3 regions of the Vagococcus coleopterorum genome follow, and region 2 is predicted to be linked to each of the others. Evidence: predicted binding sites of a transcription regulator. Region 2 holds the regulator's gene; each other region holds the start of a gene.
The links. Region 2 encodes NrdR, which represses ribonucleotide reductase genes. Its sites were predicted from a motif close to ACACNATATATNGTGT; they were not measured.
Positions count from the first base shown of each region.

Region 1: a site for NrdR is predicted at 2,172-2,187, ahead of nrdD (anaerobic ribonucleoside-triphosphate reductase). Genes of this name have one in related genera too.
Region 3: a site for NrdR is predicted at 3,545-3,560, ahead of nrdH (glutaredoxin-like protein NrdH). Genes of this name have one in related genera too.

Region 1 is NZ_CP049886.1:236,709-242,667, reverse strand. Features, by position in the region: gene G7081_RS01170 (CDP-glycerol glycerophosphotransferase family protein) at 1-279, shown strand, start outside; gene infC (translation initiation factor IF-3) at 510-1,031, shown strand; gene rpmI (50S ribosomal protein L35) at 1,056-1,259, shown strand; gene rplT (50S ribosomal protein L20) at 1,323-1,682, shown strand; gene G7081_RS01150 (hypothetical protein) at 1,795-2,094, shown strand; gene nrdD (anaerobic ribonucleoside-triphosphate reductase) at 2,287-4,452, shown strand; gene nrdG (anaerobic ribonucleoside-triphosphate reductase activating protein) at 4,497-5,093, shown strand; gene G7081_RS01135 (teichoic acid D-Ala incorporation-associated protein DltX) at 5,216-5,377, shown strand; gene dltA (D-alanine--poly(phosphoribitol) ligase subunit DltA) at 5,392-5,959, shown strand, end outside.
Region 2 is NZ_CP049886.1:964,907-970,865, reverse strand. Features, by position in the region: gene G7081_RS04815 (DUF177 domain-containing protein) at 1-192, opposite strand, end outside; gene dnaI (primosomal protein DnaI) at 312-1,241, opposite strand; gene G7081_RS04805 (replication initiation and membrane attachment family protein) at 1,241-2,650, opposite strand; gene nrdR (transcriptional regulator NrdR) at 2,683-3,144, opposite strand; gene coaE (dephospho-CoA kinase) at 3,570-4,184, opposite strand; gene mutM (DNA-formamidopyrimidine glycosylase) at 4,181-5,035, opposite strand; gene polA (DNA polymerase I) at 5,076-5,959, opposite strand, start outside.
Region 3 is NZ_CP049886.1:217,030-222,988, forward strand. Features, by position in the region: gene G7081_RS01030 (HelD family protein) at 1-59, opposite strand, end outside; gene G7081_RS01035 (Na+/H+ antiporter NhaC family protein) at 283-1,587, shown strand; gene G7081_RS01040 (YitT family protein) at 1,615-2,463, opposite strand; gene G7081_RS01045 (Dps family protein) at 2,589-3,050, opposite strand; tRNA gene G7081_RS01050 (tRNA-Lys) at 3,201-3,273, opposite strand; gene nrdH (glutaredoxin-like protein NrdH) at 3,629-3,853, shown strand; gene nrdE (class 1b ribonucleoside-diphosphate reductase subunit alpha) at 3,986-5,959, shown strand, end outside.

The DNA.
Region 1 (5,959 bases), 730 kb from region 2:
TCAAGTGTGTTCTTCGATTATGCTATTCTAAAACGTCCAATGATTTTTTATTGTTACGATTTGGAAGAATACAAAAATGATTTGCGAGGATTTTATTTTGATTTTGAAAAAGATGCACCAGGTCCGATTGTGCAAACAGAGGACGAATTGATCAAAGCTATCAAGAACTCAGATGAACAAAAAGTTTCAAAAGGGTTTGGGGATCAATTTACAAGTCTTGAAGATGGTTATGCAACTAAACGCGTTGTTGAGAGAATGTTAAATAAAAAGAATCAGTAAAGCTGGTTCTTTTTTTGATTTATAGTATTGACGAACCCTTTGGAACTTGCTATACTTATGAAGTTGAGAATTAAGCAGAAGCACCCGCTTCTCGCCTTAGTAGATAGTAATCTCTGGGCTAGATATTTTTTTGAACTTTGGTTTGCCAAAGGAATAAAAGGATTGCGGGAGTCTTCATAAAGAGGGCTTCTTTTTTTGTTTAATACTCCAAGTAATTAAAAGAGAGGTGAATGACCATAGCAAAAGATATGATGGTAAACGACGGCATTCGTGCACGTGAATTACGCTTGATTTCAGATTCTGGCGAACAAATTGGTGTTAAAACTAAAGCTGAAGCCTTACAAATGGCGGAAGATGCTAACTTAGACTTAGTTGTTGTATCACCAAATGCGAAACCACCGGTTGCACGTATTATGGACCATGGTAAATATCGTTTTGAACAACAGAAGAAACAACGTGAAGCACGTAAAAATCAAAAAGTAATCAATGTTAAGGAAGTTAGATTAAGTCCAACGATTGACTCTAATGATTTTAATACTAAATTACGTCAAGCACGTAAGTTCTTAGAAAAAGGCGATAAAGTGAAAGCTTCTATCCGTTTCAGAGGACGTGCTATTACTCATAAGCAAATTGGTCAGGATGTCTTGATGCGCTTTGCAGATGAAATTAAAGATCTAGCCGACATTGAGCAAAAACCAAAAATGGACGGCAGAAGCATGTTTCTAATGCTAGCACCAAAAACAGAAAAGTAAAAAGATTTTGAGGAGGAAATAAAGATGCCAAAACAAAAAACACACCGCGGTTTAGCTAAACGTGTAAAACGTACAGGTGGTGGCGGACTAAAAAGATTCCGTGCCTTCACTAGTCACCGTTTCCACGGGAAAACTAAAAAACAACGTCGTCAATTACGTAAAGCGTCAATGGTTTCAAAAGGCGATTACAAACGTATCCGTCAACAATTATACGCTTTGAAAAAATAGTTTTAACTAGCAATATCAAACAAATAACTAATTATTAGAGATAATTCAAGGAGGAATAACCATATGGCACGTGTCAAAGGTGGAAGTACTACCCGTCAACGTCGTAAAAAGACGCTTAAGTTAGCGAAAGGTTACTACGGATCAAAACATACATTATTCAGAACAGCGAAAGAACAAGTGATGAAATCTTACAGCTATGCTTACAGAGATCGTCGTCAGAAAAAACGTGATTTCCGTAAATTATGGATCGCGCGTATCAACGCTGCTGCTCGTATGAATGGCTTAAGCTACAGCAAAATGATGCACGGCTTAAAATTAGCTGAAATCGATATCAACCGTAAAATGTTAGCTGACTTAGCAGTTAACGATGCGGCTGCATTCACTTCTCTTGCAGAAGAAGCTAAAAAAGCTCTTGCTAAATAATTAAATTTAAAGATGCTACTCATTTGAGTAGCATCTTTTTTTGTTGTTAAAGATACTAAAGAGCGTATAATAAACAGTAGTAAGGTCATATTTTTAGAAAGGGTGAGTGTTGGTGGATAAAAAAGTGCCTAAAGCGTTAAAGGTTGAAAATGCTGCAAATATCTTAAAAATAGAATTTGATAATGGTGAAATAAAATATCTTCAAACGCATTATATTTCTAATATGAAAGATGCTTTTTCTGTTAGTAAAGGAAAAGGCAAACGTAAAAACTTATTGGTTAATCCAACCACCATGTGGATAGGTTGTGAGATTGATATCAAACCTGATGGGACAGTCACGATTAACGAAAATGATCATTATACTCCAGAAGAACTATGGCATGATAGTAAGAGTAGTGTGACTTTATTATAAAGGAATAAAAACGCCTCTTAAGAAAGGTGTTTTTTTGTTGTGTAATAGGTTCTTACAACAGGATTCTCCCACGGAACAAACTATATATGGTGTGTATTAATTAAAAAGTACACATATAACACATTATCTAGTTGTTAACTTCGTTGTTCTAGGTTAGAATAATAGAGAAAGCAAATGAAGGAGTGAACAAGGATGTCAAAGGATAAAATAGTAGCTTTTCCAACCCAATTAAACCGCATCCGCGTCATCAAACGTGATGGACGTGCTGTCGATTTTGATATGTCAAAAATTCATAATGCTTTAATCAAAGCAGATCAAAAAGAAGTAGCAGATGAGGAACGTATTTCACATCTAGTAGAATTAATTTCTGAAGAATTAACGTCTCGTTTTCACCAAGACGTTAAAATCTATGAAATTCAAAACGTCGTGGAACACATTCTACTACAAGAACATGAACTAGAATTAGCACAAGCGTATATTAATTATCGTACAAATCGTGACTTTGAACGGACGCAAGCGACAGATATTAATTACACAATTGGAAAATTATTAGCTAAAGATCAAACAGTAGTAAATGAAAATGCTAATAAAGATAGTGATGTTTTCAACACGCAACGAGATTTAACCGCAGGTATTGTGGGTAAATCAATTGGATTAAAAATGTTGCCGGAACATGTATCAAACGCTCATCAAAAAGGGGATATTCATTACCATGATTTAGATTATCACCCATATACACCAATGACTAACTGTTGTTTGATTGACTTTGAAAGCATGCTACGCGATGGTTTCAAAATTGGAAATGCAGAAGTTGAATCACCTAAATCGATTCAAACAGCTGCGGCACAAATTTCGCAAATTATTGCTAACGTGGCTTCAAGTCAATATGGTGGGTGTTCAGCAGATAGAATTGATGAATTATTAGCGCCTTATGCCGAAGAAAATTATCGCAAGCATCTGCGTGATGCTAAAAAATGGATTGATGATGAATCCAAGCATGATGATTATGCGAAAGAAAAAACACAAAAAGATATTTATGACTCAATGCAAAGTTTAGAGTATGAAATCAACACGCTATTTACATCAAATGGGCAAACACCGTTTACGTCATTTGGTTTTGGGTTAGGTGAAAGCTGGTTTGAACGAGAAATTCAAAAAGCTATTTTACAAATTAGAATCGAAGGATTAGGGCAAGAACATCGTACAGCCATTTTCCCCAAATTGATTTTCTCAATCAAAAAAGGCTTAAATTCACAGCCGGAAGATCCAAACTACGACGTGAAACAATTGGCGTTAGAATGTTCAACAAAACGCATGTATCCAGATGTTTTAAACTATGATAAAATTGTTGAATTAACGGGTAGTTTCAAAGCGCCAATGGGCTGCCGTTCGTTCTTACAAGGATGGCAGGATGAAAATGGAGTTGAAGTCAACTCGGGACGTATGAACTTAGGTGTGGTGACAATGAACTTGCCACGTATTGCTTTAGAAGCAAACGGCAGTATTGAAAAATTCTGGTATGGTTTAGCTGAACGCATGCAAATTGCTAAAGATGCCTTGGTCTACCGCGTCGAACGATGTAAAGAGGCTGCGCCGGAAAATGCTCCGATTCTTTATATGTATGGTGCATTTGGTGAACGATTAGCTAAAGGTGGCAACGTAGACGATTTATTTAAGAATAAACGTGCGACTGTTTCATTAGGGTATATTGGTTTATATGAAGTGGCGACTGCCTTTTACGGCGGAAACTGGGAATCTAAACCAGAAGCTAAGATGTTTACACTAGCGATTATGAATGAGTTGAAATCTGCAGTTGATGCGTGGAGTGATCAGTATGGCTACCATTTTAGTGTCTACTCAACACCAAGTGAGAGTTTAACAGATCGGTTCTGTCGTTTAGATAAAGAAAAATTTGGTTCGATTCAAGATATTACCGATAAAGATTATTATACTAACAGCTTCCATTATGATGTGCGCAAGAAACCAACACCATTTGAGAAGTTAGATTTTGAAAAAGATTATCCGGAATTTTGTTCAGGTGGGTTTATTCACTATTGTGAATATCCAGTCTTGCAACAAAACCCGAAAGCGTTAGAAGCAGTGTGGGATTATTCGTATGATAAAATCGGTTATTTAGGAACGAATGCCCCGATTGATCATTGCTACAAGTGCGGATTCGAGGGAGACTTCAATCCGACAGAACGCGGATTTGAATGTCCAAGTTGTGGGAATAACGATCCAAAAACCTGTGATGTGGTGAAGAGAACGTGTGGGTATTTAGGTAACCCACAAGCTCGTCCAATGGTCCATGGTCGTCATCAAGAAATTGCCTCAAGAGTGAAACATTTAAGAGATTAAAAGGTGAGCCTAGGCTCACCTTTTATTGCATAGGGGGTGCAGAAATGAGAAATCCTAAACCGAAAGAATGGTCTTCTACAGACTATTCAAAACATTTTTATGCAGACTATAAGCCCTTTAACTTTGTAGATGGAGAAGGTGTGCGTTGTAGTTTGTATGTTAGCGGCTGTTTATTTGCCTGTGAAGGCTGTTATAACAAAGCAATTCAAAATTTTTCCTACGGTCAACCATATACACGAGAATTGGAAGATCGGATTATAGATGATTTAGGTCAAGACTATGTCCAAGGGATGACATTACTTGGTGGAGAACCATTTTTAAATACAGAAGTTTGTTTATCTTTAGTTGATCGGATTCGTGCTGAATATGGTGAAACAAAAGATATTTGGTCTTGGTCGGGATACACGTTTGAAGAATTATTGAAAGAGAGTGACGATAAACTTGAGTTACTTTCTAAAATAGATATTTTAGTAGATGGTCGTTTTGAATTAAAACTACTTGATTTGAATTTACAATTTCGGGGCAGCAGTAATCAGCGGATTTTAGATGTAAAAAAATCGTTAGAAAAAAGGGAAGCTGTTATTTGGACTGGTTGTGTAGATGCCGATAAGAAGTTTGAAAAAATTAGAAAAGAAATATGATTAAACCTCGTCATGGCGAGGTTTTTTGTACATAATTATGAAAAATTTAATTTTCAAAAGGTAGTTTTATGGTATAATGTTTAAGAATATTGAAAAAATCGCTGATATTTCAGGAGGATATTATGTTTGAAAAACTAAGAGAAAAAGCGTTTGAAAATAATAGAAATTATTGGTTATTTTTTATAGGTCAAACAATTTTATATGCTATTATTTTTATTGTATTAATTTATTTATATAAATATCTACAGGTTAGTGGTGGAGATTTTATTTATAATGAATTTTAGTTAGGAGAGAGAATATGTCTAGAAATTTTATAATAAACCAAATAGATGAGTGGGCAAAGAAAGACCCTGAAAGAGTGTGTTTCAAAGATGGAGAAAGTAGTTATTCGTATAAACAATTAAAAAGAGATTCCGATACATTAGCAAATCACTTCATAAATTCGTTAGAAAAAAACGAACCTATATTAATTTTCGGAGGTATTTACTATGAAATGGTTGTTTCGTTTTTAGCTGCGATGAAAGCTGGACATCCATATATTCCTGTTGATAGTCAAACACCATTGGATCGTGTGGAGATGATTATATCTGTTGCAAAACCGAGTTGTATTATTGCTTGGGATGAATTGTCAATTGATACGACTACTAAATTTATTAATAGAGTTCAGGCAGAGTCTATTTTAAGAGATGATAAATCGATTGAATTAAAAAATGTTATTTCAGGTGATGATGTAATGTATATTATTTTCACATCTGGTACCACGGGTGTTCCTAAAGGTGTACAAATTACTTTTAATAATTTAACAGATCATTTGGACTGGTTAATGAATAATTTTGGGTTTGAAGAGGGCGATAAATTTTTAGCTC
Region 2 (5,959 bases):
CAGCTCTGTTTCAATATCAAAATCAGCAATATACTCATTTTGAGAGACTGAAAAGATTCCTGATACTTTAACTGGTGATGCCCCTAAAATATTAGGTTCTCTTTCAGTTAACGATTGATTAACATCAATTGTTTCTGAGAACACTAACGGTTCATCTTTAAATTTATTTAGTTCTAATAATGACCATTTCATGTTTTTCACCTCTGTGCAACAAAAATAATTATACTAAGATAAGATACTTTTGTCAATGTAATTTTCTTGACAGGTATAGTAAAACCCCGTTATTTCACGGGGTTAATTCTACCATCAGTTTAAGGATTACGGCGGTTGGCACCTACCATTTTAATTTCACGTGCTAGATAACGAATACGTTCCATAATACGGCCCGCTTTCATCGGTTCTTCGTTACCTTCTTTGGTTACCATTAAGTGTTCTTTTTCTAACTGTTCCATACTAAAATTAGAGCTAAAGAAAGTTGGTAACTGTTCTTGCATACGATATTGTAGGATAACTCCTAAAATATCATCACGAATCCAAGAGCCCATAAAGTCTGCTCCAATATCATCAATCATTAAGACTGGTGACTTCTTGATTGCATCGACTTTATCACCCGTAGTATTTGTAGCAATAGCTCGTTTCATTTCAACAGCAAACTCTGAGAAGTTTAGCAAAGTTGATTGAATCCCTTGTTTAGCTAATTCATTGGCAATAACGGCTAGTAAATAAGTTTTACCAACTCCATAAGACCCTTGTAAATAAAGACCTTTATGGAACGCTTTAGGATTTTTAGGATACTCTTCGATAAATTCTAAAGCTGCTGTTAAGGCTTCTTCACGCTCAACAGTTGGTTCGTAACTTTCTAATGTGGCTTCACGAATATCTTTCTGCATACCAATAGCCTTCACACGATTACGTAGTGATTGCTCCGCTTGTTTTTGTAATAACTCTTCCGTTGGGACATACGTCACATCAATAAAGTGGAAGTTCATAAACAGTTTAGGCTCATACCCTGGGGCAATCATATTTGGTTCGTTCAATTTGAATTTACGTTTTTCTTGAACGTATTCATACATTTTAGCGTAGCTTTTATGAATCGCTTCATCGGTTAATTCATCTTGATGTTCTGAAATAAAGGCCGCTACATCTGGATCAGCAAGCACTTCTTTAACTAATTCATCTAGGCGTTCATTCCAATTGTTTTTATTCAAAACTTTTGTCATTTCATCTCCAACATGTTCCATTAGGCGTCACCCTCCTTTGACTGTTCACGTAATTTTTTAATTCGTTCTTTCAAACGATCCTCTGCTTCTTTCGAAACACGTGTTTCTTGGTTTGTTTGACCTACCCAATCAGGTGTCGTTTCTTTACGACCTCCTTTTTTAGCATAGGATTTTTTAGAATAAGATTGTTTTGGCTTACTTGCTTGTTGTGAAGCTACTTCTTTAATTTTTTCAAATGCCGCTTCCGGCGTTCTAATTTGATTTTGTGCCCAATCATTGGCAATGGTTTCCGCATGGAATTTATTAATATCTGGCTTACCTTGAACAACTAAGATGTAATGAATTAAAACATTAAGCACCGCATCTGATAATGTTGAACGTTTAATTAGGCCTTCAATGGCATAACGTTCCCCATCAGAAATGAACCCACGTTTTTGATCTTTGATTGATTCTAAGTAAATCATCGGACTATAACTTTCTGTTGCTAAAATAAATTCAACATCCGCATCACTATAACCTTTTGCTACCATGTCATTTTTACGACGAATCAATTGCTCAGAATCAGTTAAGCCTTCCAAAGCTGGTGAGGCTTCACCTGCTTGCTGTTCCTTACGACCATGATATTTATCAATGACCGCTTTACGCAACTCATTTACTTTAATTTCATTAGTGACATAATCGACACTTGGTTCCACTAATTCACGCATCGTTAATTCATTGATGCCGTATAAATTATGCAACGTATAGATTGTATCTTTTACTTCTTGTGTCATTTTTTCCTTATTTAAGAAAAAGTCATTCATTAAACTCATAAAGTAATCCCAATCAAAGCTATCACGTACTGGTGATAATTTTGTTAGCTCCACTTCAGTAAATTGGGCTTTCGTTTGGGTAAGTTGTTGGCTATGACTAGCTAGCTGCTCCCCTTTGAAATGAAAGACATCCACAAATTTATGAGTTACCTCTTGATAGCCTGTTGGCTGACATTGTGGAATCGCAAAACGTTTGACTAATTTATCAAAACGCTTTTCTCCCACAGCATCTAATAATAACAAACTTAAAACATCATCATTAAAAATATTTGTTGGGGCTAACGGCGGAATAAGTTCATAAATAAAGTGACGGAAATTATCTTGTTGTTTTTCGTAAACACGCAACAAACCAATCCCTTCAAGCTTTACTCGGGCATTAAAGATTTTAGGTAAATCAAGATTAAGTTGATTAAACAATTCACTGTGCAATGTTTCTTGACTATCGAAATCATGATCATCAATGGCGGTTAACAAGGCATGGTATAACCCAAAGGCTTCGATACCAATAATCGGTTGATATAAGTAACTTAAAACACGCTCATCTTGAACCGTTATTTCCTGACACAATTTTACCGTAAAACTATCTTGTGGATGTAATTGCTTCCAAGCACTATTCATGTCTATTCCTCCTTTCCCATTTTTATATATGACTATTTCTCTGCTTTATCTAACATCTCTTGCATCTCTTTTAAGAAGACACTCATATCTTTAAATTGACGGTAAACACTTGCGAAACGAATGTATGAAATTTCATCCAAGTTTACTAAGTCTTCCATGACATATTCACCAATTAGATTGGTTGACACTTCATTTTCCCCTAATGAACGAACCTTGTTCTCTACTTGATCAACAATTTGTTCCATTTGTTCCATCGAAACAGGACGTTTCTCTGAAGAACGAATTAGACCACGCAAGATTTTATCGCGGTTAAATTCTTCACGACCACCATTCTTTTTAATCACTAATAATGGTGCTGCTTCAATTCTTTCAAATGTTGTAAAACGGAAGCCACACTCTTCACATTCACGACGACGACGAATTGCTCGGCCATCATCTGCTGGTCGGCTATCGACTACTCGAGAGCCATTGTTTTGACATTTTGCACATTGCATTTCAGTTCACCTCTTTTTCAATTTAAATGTTATCAATTCGATTCCATTATTTGTCCAATTATAGAACTATTATATCACAATTGTTTCATGGAACATAGTCTGCTACACTTGCTCTCCCTCAGTTTTAATTGACATCTAAAAGCCCAATAGATACACTTGCCTTGTCTTCGTTTATATCCCCTTAACTTGAAAGGAGAATACTATGTCACGACAAGAAAAGATTGATAAAATCATTACTATGTCACTAATCCTAATTATTATTGCAATCCTCCTTTTTCTCTTCATTCCATTTATATCCCAACTAATCGCTCGAATTTCTGACAGCAACTTTTTAATGCTCTATTCATTATTAACTTATCTGTCCCCTGTATTATTACTTTTTTGGGCTGGCTATGCTTTATACATTTGGAAAAAATAAAAAACCTTCACATATGTGAAGGTTTTATTTTTTTATTCTTAACTAACCATTGATCGATTTGTTGATACGTTTCAGGGATCGTTCCCGAGTTATCAATGATAACATCAGCTAACTTGATTTTCTCAGAAATTGGCATCTGACTGGCTAAACGAGCTAAGCCCTCTTCTTCAGTCAATTTATTTCTAGCACACAACCGTTCTAATTGTATTTTTTCAGACAAACCCACAACTATAATTTCATCCATCATCTCATCATAATGAGCTTCATATAAAAGTGGAATATCAACTATAACTAAAGGCGCTCCCAGTTTAACTTGTTCTTCTATTCTCGTTGAAATCTCTCCGCGAATTTCATCATCTAAAATAGCATCTAACTTTCGACGTTTTTCACTGTCATTAAAAATGATTTCGCCTAATCTTTTTCTATTTAAATGACCATCTTCAAGTAAAATAGACTCTCCAAAATAAGCAACAACTTGAGCTAAGCCTGGTTCTCCTGGTTCAACCACTTCTCTAGCGATGATATCCGCATCGATAACTGGGTATCCCACCTCAGAAAAATAACGACTAACAGTTGACTTTCCGGTAGCTATTCCTCCTGTTAAACCAACAACTTTTGTCATGACTTTGCTCCTTTACTCTTGCGACGTTTTAACTGCTGACAGTTCGGACAATAATGAGTCCCACGTTGAGCCACTTTCTTCTTAGCAATTGGTCCACCACAATACTCACAAGGTTCACCGGTTTGACCATAAGCTTTCAAAGCTGTCTGGAATTTACCAGCTTCCCCTAAGGCATTTTTATATGTTCGAATCGTTGTTCCTCCTGCTTCAACCGCACGTCCTAAAACGTCAATAATTGCTTGGTGAAGGATCGTCACTTCTTTCTTGGTTAATGTGTCAGCTGGCTGTTCCGGATGAATCTGGGCTTGGAATAACGCCTCATCCACATAGATATTACCTAAGCCTGTCACTAATTTTTGTTCCAGTAATAACGGTTTAATTGCCTTACCTGATTTTTTCAAACCGACTGCAAACGGGTCTAATAAAAATTCTTCAACAACCGGTTCTGGTCCAAGTTTTTTTATCCCAGCATAGTCAGTTGCTGTTCCTTTTTCAATTAATGCCATACGACCAAACTTACGCACATCTAAATAACTTAGGCTGCTGCCATCTTGAAAATTAAAAACAACATGGGCATGCTTTTGTAATGATGCTGACTCTTCACTGAATTCATATTTCCCTTCCATCCTCAAATGAGAAATCAAATCATAGTGAGTCAGCCTGATAATCAAGAACTTACCTCGACGTTCTAGCCCCGTAATCGTTTCACCCTGTAGCATCAGCTTGAACTCATCAACTTCTGGCTTTTCAATAATTCGCGGCCAATAGACATCTACTGATTGAATTGTTTTGTTTAAAACCAATTGTTCTAATCCAATTCTGACTGCTTCTACTTCTGGTAATTCAGGCATAATTTCCTCCCCTGTTACTCACAAGCAGTTGAGTAACGACTTATTTAGCTTCGTACCACGTGTTACCTGTACTACTATCGACTTTCAACGGTACACTTAATGACACCGCATTCTCCATTACTTCTTTAACTAAAGCTTCTAATTTAGGTATCTCTGATTTAGGTGCTTCAAAAACTAACTCATCATGCACTTGCAATAACATCGTTGCTGCCATTTTTTCTGCCTTAAGACGCTTCGCCATCTCAATCATTGCTATCTTCAAGATATCTGCGGCGCTACCTTGAATCGGCGTATTAATCGCTGTTCTTTCTGCAAAGGAACGGATGTTAAAGTTGCGAGCGTTGATATCTGGTAAATAACGACGACGGTGCCATAAGGTTTCAACATACCCCTTATCTTTCGCTTCGCGAACAATTTCTTCCATGTAAGTTTTAATATCAGGATATTTTTCAAAGTATTTATCAATAAATGTTTGCGCTTCTTGACGACTGATTCCCAAGTTTTGTGATAAACCATAATCACTAATGCCATAAACAATTCCAAAGTTTACCGCTTTTGCCTGACGACGAATATTACCTGTCACCTCTTCTGGTGTTGGCACACCAAAGACACGCATTGCTGTACTTGTATGAATATCTTGTCCTTCTTTAAAGGCATCTTGCATGTGTTGGTCTTTTGCAATATCCGCTAAAACACGTAATTCAATTTGCGAGTAATCCGATGAAAAAATTTGCCAGTCAGGATCTCTTGGAATGAACGCTTGACGAATCTTACGTCCTTCTTCTAAACGAACGGGAATATTTTGCAAGTTAGGATCAACCGAACTCAAACGACCTGTTTGCGTCAGCGTTTGCACGTAACGTGTGTGAACTTTGCCATCATGGTGAATCACTTTCAACAAGCCTTCAACATAGGTCGATTGGA
Region 3 (5,959 bases), 750 kb from region 2:
TTATCATAAACCATTGATAGATGGTCTTGTTCCATCTGCCATTCTTGTTTTTCTGACATTTTATAGCCTCCTACTTTTATCTCGTTGAACAAATAATTCTACGCCCAAAACCGTGATAAGTCAATCATTCTTCTTTATTTCAAGCCTCTTGTCATCGTGTGCTACTTAATAAACAACTAGCATTTCACAAATTTTTAGCATTTTTTATCAGCTTGCATCAGAAAACCACTTTACTTTTTGTGATTTTTATCACATAATTATCATTTGAAAGGTGGAGGATTTATGAAAAAAGATTTAGAAAAAGGTAGTATCGTTGGATTGTTACCCATGGCAACATTTTTAATTTTATTTGTAGCGGTAGGCATTGGCACAGGAAGTGTGATGAACTTACCGTTTAACTTAGCGTTCTTCGTTAGTGTGCTATTATCTATTATTTTATTTCCAAAAATGAAGTTCGATGATAAGTTAACAACTTTTTGTAAAAGTGCTGGTAACCACACCGTGATTCAAATGGTTTTAATTTTCTTATTAGCTGGAATCTTTACTGGATTAGCAAAAGAAATGGGATCAATTGAAGCAACTGTCAACGCTGGTCTGCATTATTTACCTGCTAGTTTACTAGCGCCAGGTTTATTTATCATTACAAGTTTCGTCTCATTATCAATTGGTAGTTGTATGGCGACAATTGCTGCACTAACTCCTATTGGTATGATGTTAAGTGAACAAGCTGGTTTACCACTAGGACTTTGCATTGCAACTGTTTTAGGGGGAGCAATGTTTGGGGATAACTTATCAAATATCTCAGACAGTACTATTGCAGCTGTCCAAACTCAAAAAGCAAATACTAAAGAAAAATTTATGATGAACATCAAATTAGTCGTACCTGGATTTATCATCACATTAGTAGCATTATTCCTATTAACAATGAATACGACTGATTACACAGGAACCACTGATGCTATTGAATGGTTGAAAATTTTACCTTATGTTTTAATTATTGTTTTATCATTAACTCGTCTAAATATTATTGCTTCATTAATTATTGGTATTATCTCAGCTTGGTGTATCGGGTTCTTCCAAGGTGACTTTAACTTTATCGATTCTTTAGGTGTTATGAGTCAAGGTATGATTTCGATGGAAGATATTGCTATCATTGCTATTTTAATGAGTGGCTTAAGTGGCTTGATGGAAGCTTTCGGTGGCGTTGATTACTTAGTAGCTAAGTTTGATAAAAACTTCAAATCAACTAAGAGCACTGAGTTCGGCATTTTACTATTGAGCACCATCGTTATGGCATGTATCACAATCAATACTGTTACTGTTTTAGTTGCTGGACCAATCGCTAACAAAATCAGTGAACGTAACAACCTTGACCGTAACTGGGTTGCTTCAATTCTAGATATGAGTTCTGCTGCTTTACAAGCATTTTTACCGAACAGTGCTGCTTTACTTGTGATTGCCAGTGCTGCTAATATCTCTGTTTTCAAAGTTATTCCATACAGTATCTACGGCATTGTCACATTTATCACTTTGATTATTGTAGTCTTATGGAAACCTAAATTTTTAAAAATAAAAACAGCTAACTAAGTTAGCTGTTTTTTTCTTTATTCTATTTTATCTTGCAAGGCTGAAGCCACGTCCTAAAACTTCTTGGGCTGGCATCACTGTTAAGAAACTCGTACTATCAATTTCTAAGACACATTCACTAACTGCATGGTATTTATTTTCTGGAATAACACACATCAGCATCTCTTTTTCATTTTTATCAAAGCCACCAGTAATCGGAATTCTAGTGACACCGACTTCCATTTTACTTAATAAGGCTGCTTCAACTTCTGTCATTTTATCGGAAATAATTAAAATATTTTTCGATGGTTTACCACCTACTTGAACTAAATCAATTACTCGACTAATCACAAATAAACAAATTAAGGCGAATAAAACTTTGTCGAAATTAAATACGAATCCCGCACTTAAAATTATAATGCCATCAATTAAAAATACTGCAATACCTAAAGGGATTTTAGCAAACTTATTAATGACTTGGGCAATTGTCGCCGTTCCCCCTGTTGAAGCATTCCCTCTAAAAACTAAACCTAATCCTAGGCCTGCCAAGACACCTCCAAAGATACTTGATAGAATTGGATCACTCGTTAATGGCGGTAAGAAACTTGTTAGCCCTACAAAGAACGGATAAATCAAACTACCTAAAATTGTTTTCATCCCAACTTCTTTACCAAGTGCCACAAAACTCAAAATTAATAAAGGAATATTAATCGCATATAAAGTCAGCGCTAAGCTCGAATGAAATTTCTTTTCTAAAATAATAGCTAAACCGTTCGCGCCACCAGCTACTAATTGATTCGGACTTAATACTAAATTAATCGCTAACGCTAAAAATAGTGATCCTACCATTAAATAGCCTAAATCCATCCAGCGATCTTTTGTCATCATTTGTTTCAAACCTAATCTCCTACTTTCTAAATCATAAAATCAACATAAAAAACAGTTTAACTTATTTTTAACAATAAAACAAAAAGAACATTGGATAAACACCAATGTTCTTTTCTGTTCACTTAATTATTATTCTAGATATTAGGCGCTTGACCTAACTTCGCTGTTAACATCCAGATTTGTTTTTCCACCGTTCCTTTAAAGTCGATAAACATATCTTCTGTTACGTTATCGCCTTCTTCACCTGCGATTTCAATACCTTGGGCATATAACCCTTGTAAGTAACGGTATCCTGCAACTAACTCTTCCATGCGAGTTGTCATGTCTGTTTTATATGTCCCTGGTTTTTCGACCAGTTTAGTTTCTTCAGCAAATTCTTTTAATGTTGAGAATGGCGCTCCCCCAATAGTGATTAAGCGTTCGGCCACCTCATCTAATTGATCGTTAATGCCATCCATGAATTCATCCATTTTTGGATGTAGGGTTAAGAACTCTTCCCCTCTCATGTACCAGTGTGTTTGATGAATCATTACTGAAAATTGACTTAAATCCGCCACCGCTTGATTTAAAACGACTTGTGTTTTTTCATATGCCATAATAATTTCCTCCTTCTTCATCTATAACCCTATTATACCCCTTAATTATAATTATTACAATCTAGATGCTCGTACAAAAAGAGACAGCGCCAATCGTTTTCTAAATGCTTGCGCACCAACATTTGACCTGCCTCGTGGGTTTGGCACCCATGGGTTGTGGGGGGTTCGAACCCTCGACCCACGGATTAAGAGTCCGTTGCTCTACCAACTGAGCTAACAACCCGACTACGCCTTTATTTTAGCACTTTCCAGACTGTTTCGCAATGATTTTTCAAATCACTTCCTACTATATATAGTGTTTGATTGGCAGTAAATAAATTTAACAACAAGTTAGTTCGGCCATTTTCTAACCGAGTTATTTCATTCACATTATTTTTTAATTTTATAAAAAAAAAATTCAAAAAATATCGATTATGAAAACACCTATGAAACCTTGAAATATCAATCTTGTGAAAATCATACAAATACAATTTGTAGTATTACATAAAAAAAACACACAATATGTTGTGTGTTCGTGTTGACTTTTTTGTGTGAGCTAGTATACTAAATATAGAAATCAAGACGGAGGTAAAGACACAATGAACATCACATTATACACTAAAGATAACTGCCCTCAATGTAAGATGACTAAGCGTTTTTTAACAGATAAAAACGTTTCTTATAACGAAGTCAACATAGACAACGAACCACAATATGTAGATTGGCTAAAAGACAACGGTTACCGTAGCGTACCAGTTGTAACAGCTAATGAAAATGTTTCAATTGTTGGTTTTAGACCAGATCAATTACGTGGACTAGCTTAAACTACTATATATAGTAGCACTAAATATAAACATCTAAATCGTTCCTACTTCGGACCCGTACATCACTCCTAGGTAGTGAACGATTTTTCTTAGCTCTTAGAGCATATTAACAATAGAAAGTAGGGACTAGACGTGAGTTTAAAAAATTTAACAGATGTTAGTTATTTCAAACTTAACAATGAAATCAACCGTCCAATCGATGGTCAAATTCCATTGCACAAAGATAAAGAAGCTTTAGATGCCTTCTTTAAAGAAAACGTTGAACCATGTACGATGACATTTGCTTCAACAGAAGAAAAAATCAACTATTTAATGGAACATGATTTTATCGAGACAGAATTCATTGGTAAATATTCAATGACCTTTATCGATGAGTTATATACGTTCTTAGCTGAGCAAAACTTCCAATTTAAATCATTTATGGCAGCGTATAAATTCTATTCACAATATGCTCTTAAAAATAACGAGGGTACAATGTACTTAGAACGTTACGAAGATCGTGTCGCTTTCAACGCGCTTTACTTCGCTGACGGTAATGAAGAACTAGCTTTAGCAATTGCTGACGAAATGATTCACCAACGTTATCAACCAGCTACTCCTTCATTCTTAAACGCTGGTCGTAAACGCCGTGGAGAATTAGTATCATGTTTCTTATTACAAGTAACTGATGACATGAACAGTATCGGACGCGCTATCAATAGTGCCCTACAATTATCACGTATCGGTGGTGGTGTTGGGATTTCATTAAACAACTTGCGTGAAGCCGGTGCCCCTATCAAAGGATACGAAGGTGCAGCCAGCGGTGTTGTTCCAGTTATGAAATTATTCGAAGATAGCTTTAGCTACAGTAACCAATTAGGTCAACGTCAAGGTGCTGGTGTTGTTTACTTAAACGTCTTCCACCCAGATATCGAAATGTTCCTATCAACTAAGAAAGAAAACGCTGATGAAAAAATCCGTGTTAAAACTCTTTCTTTAGGATTAAACGTTCCTGATAAATTTTATGAATTAGCTCGTAACAACGAAGATATGTACTTATTCAGCCCATATAGTGTTGAAAAAGAATATGGCGTGCCATTCTCTTATATCGATATCACAGCTGAATACGATAACTTAGTTGCTAATGATAAGATTCGTAAAACAAAAATTAAAGCCCGTGATTTAGAAAATGAAATTAGTAAATTACAACAAGAATCAGGTTATCCATACATCATTAACATCGATGAAGCTAACCGCCAAAATCCTGTTGATGGCAAAATCATCATGAGTAACTTATGTTCTGAAATCCTACAAATTCAAGAGCCATCTGTTATTAATGACACGCAAGGCTATGATGTTTTAGGAACAGATATTAGTTGTAACCTTGGTTCAACTAATATCCCAAACTTGATGAACAGTACCGACTTTGGTAAATCAGTTCGCACAATGACGCGTGCTTTAACATTTGTCACAGATGCTTCAAGCATTGATGTTGTCCCTTCTATTAAAAACGGTAATGACTTAAACCACACAATCGGTTTAGGTGCTATGGGGTTACATTCTTACTTTGCTAAAAACCAAATGGAATACGGTTCAGAAGAGTCAATTGACTTCACTAACATCTATTTCATGTTATTAAACTACTGGACTTTAGTTGAAAGTAACAATATGGCTAAAGAACGTCAAACAACTTTCAATAACTTTGAAAAATCGGATTACGCTAATGGAACTTATTTCGATAAATATATCGAAGGTGATTTCCAACCGCAATTTGATAAAGTCAAAGATTTATTCAAAGACATCTCCGTGCCAACACAAGAAGATTGGAAAAACTTACGTGATGCCGTTGCCAAAGATGGTTTGTACCACCAAAACCGTTTAGCTGTTGCTCCAAATGGATCAATTTCTTACATCAATGACACAAGTGCAAGTATCCACCCAATTACGCGTTTAATCGAAGAACGTCAAGAGAAGAAAATTGGTAAAATTTATTACCCAGCGCCATATTTAAACAACGAGACGATGCCTTTCTACAAATCAGCTTATGATATGGATATGCGTAAAGTCATTGATGTTTATGCTACAGCACAACAACATATTGACCAAGGAATGAGCTTAACATTATTT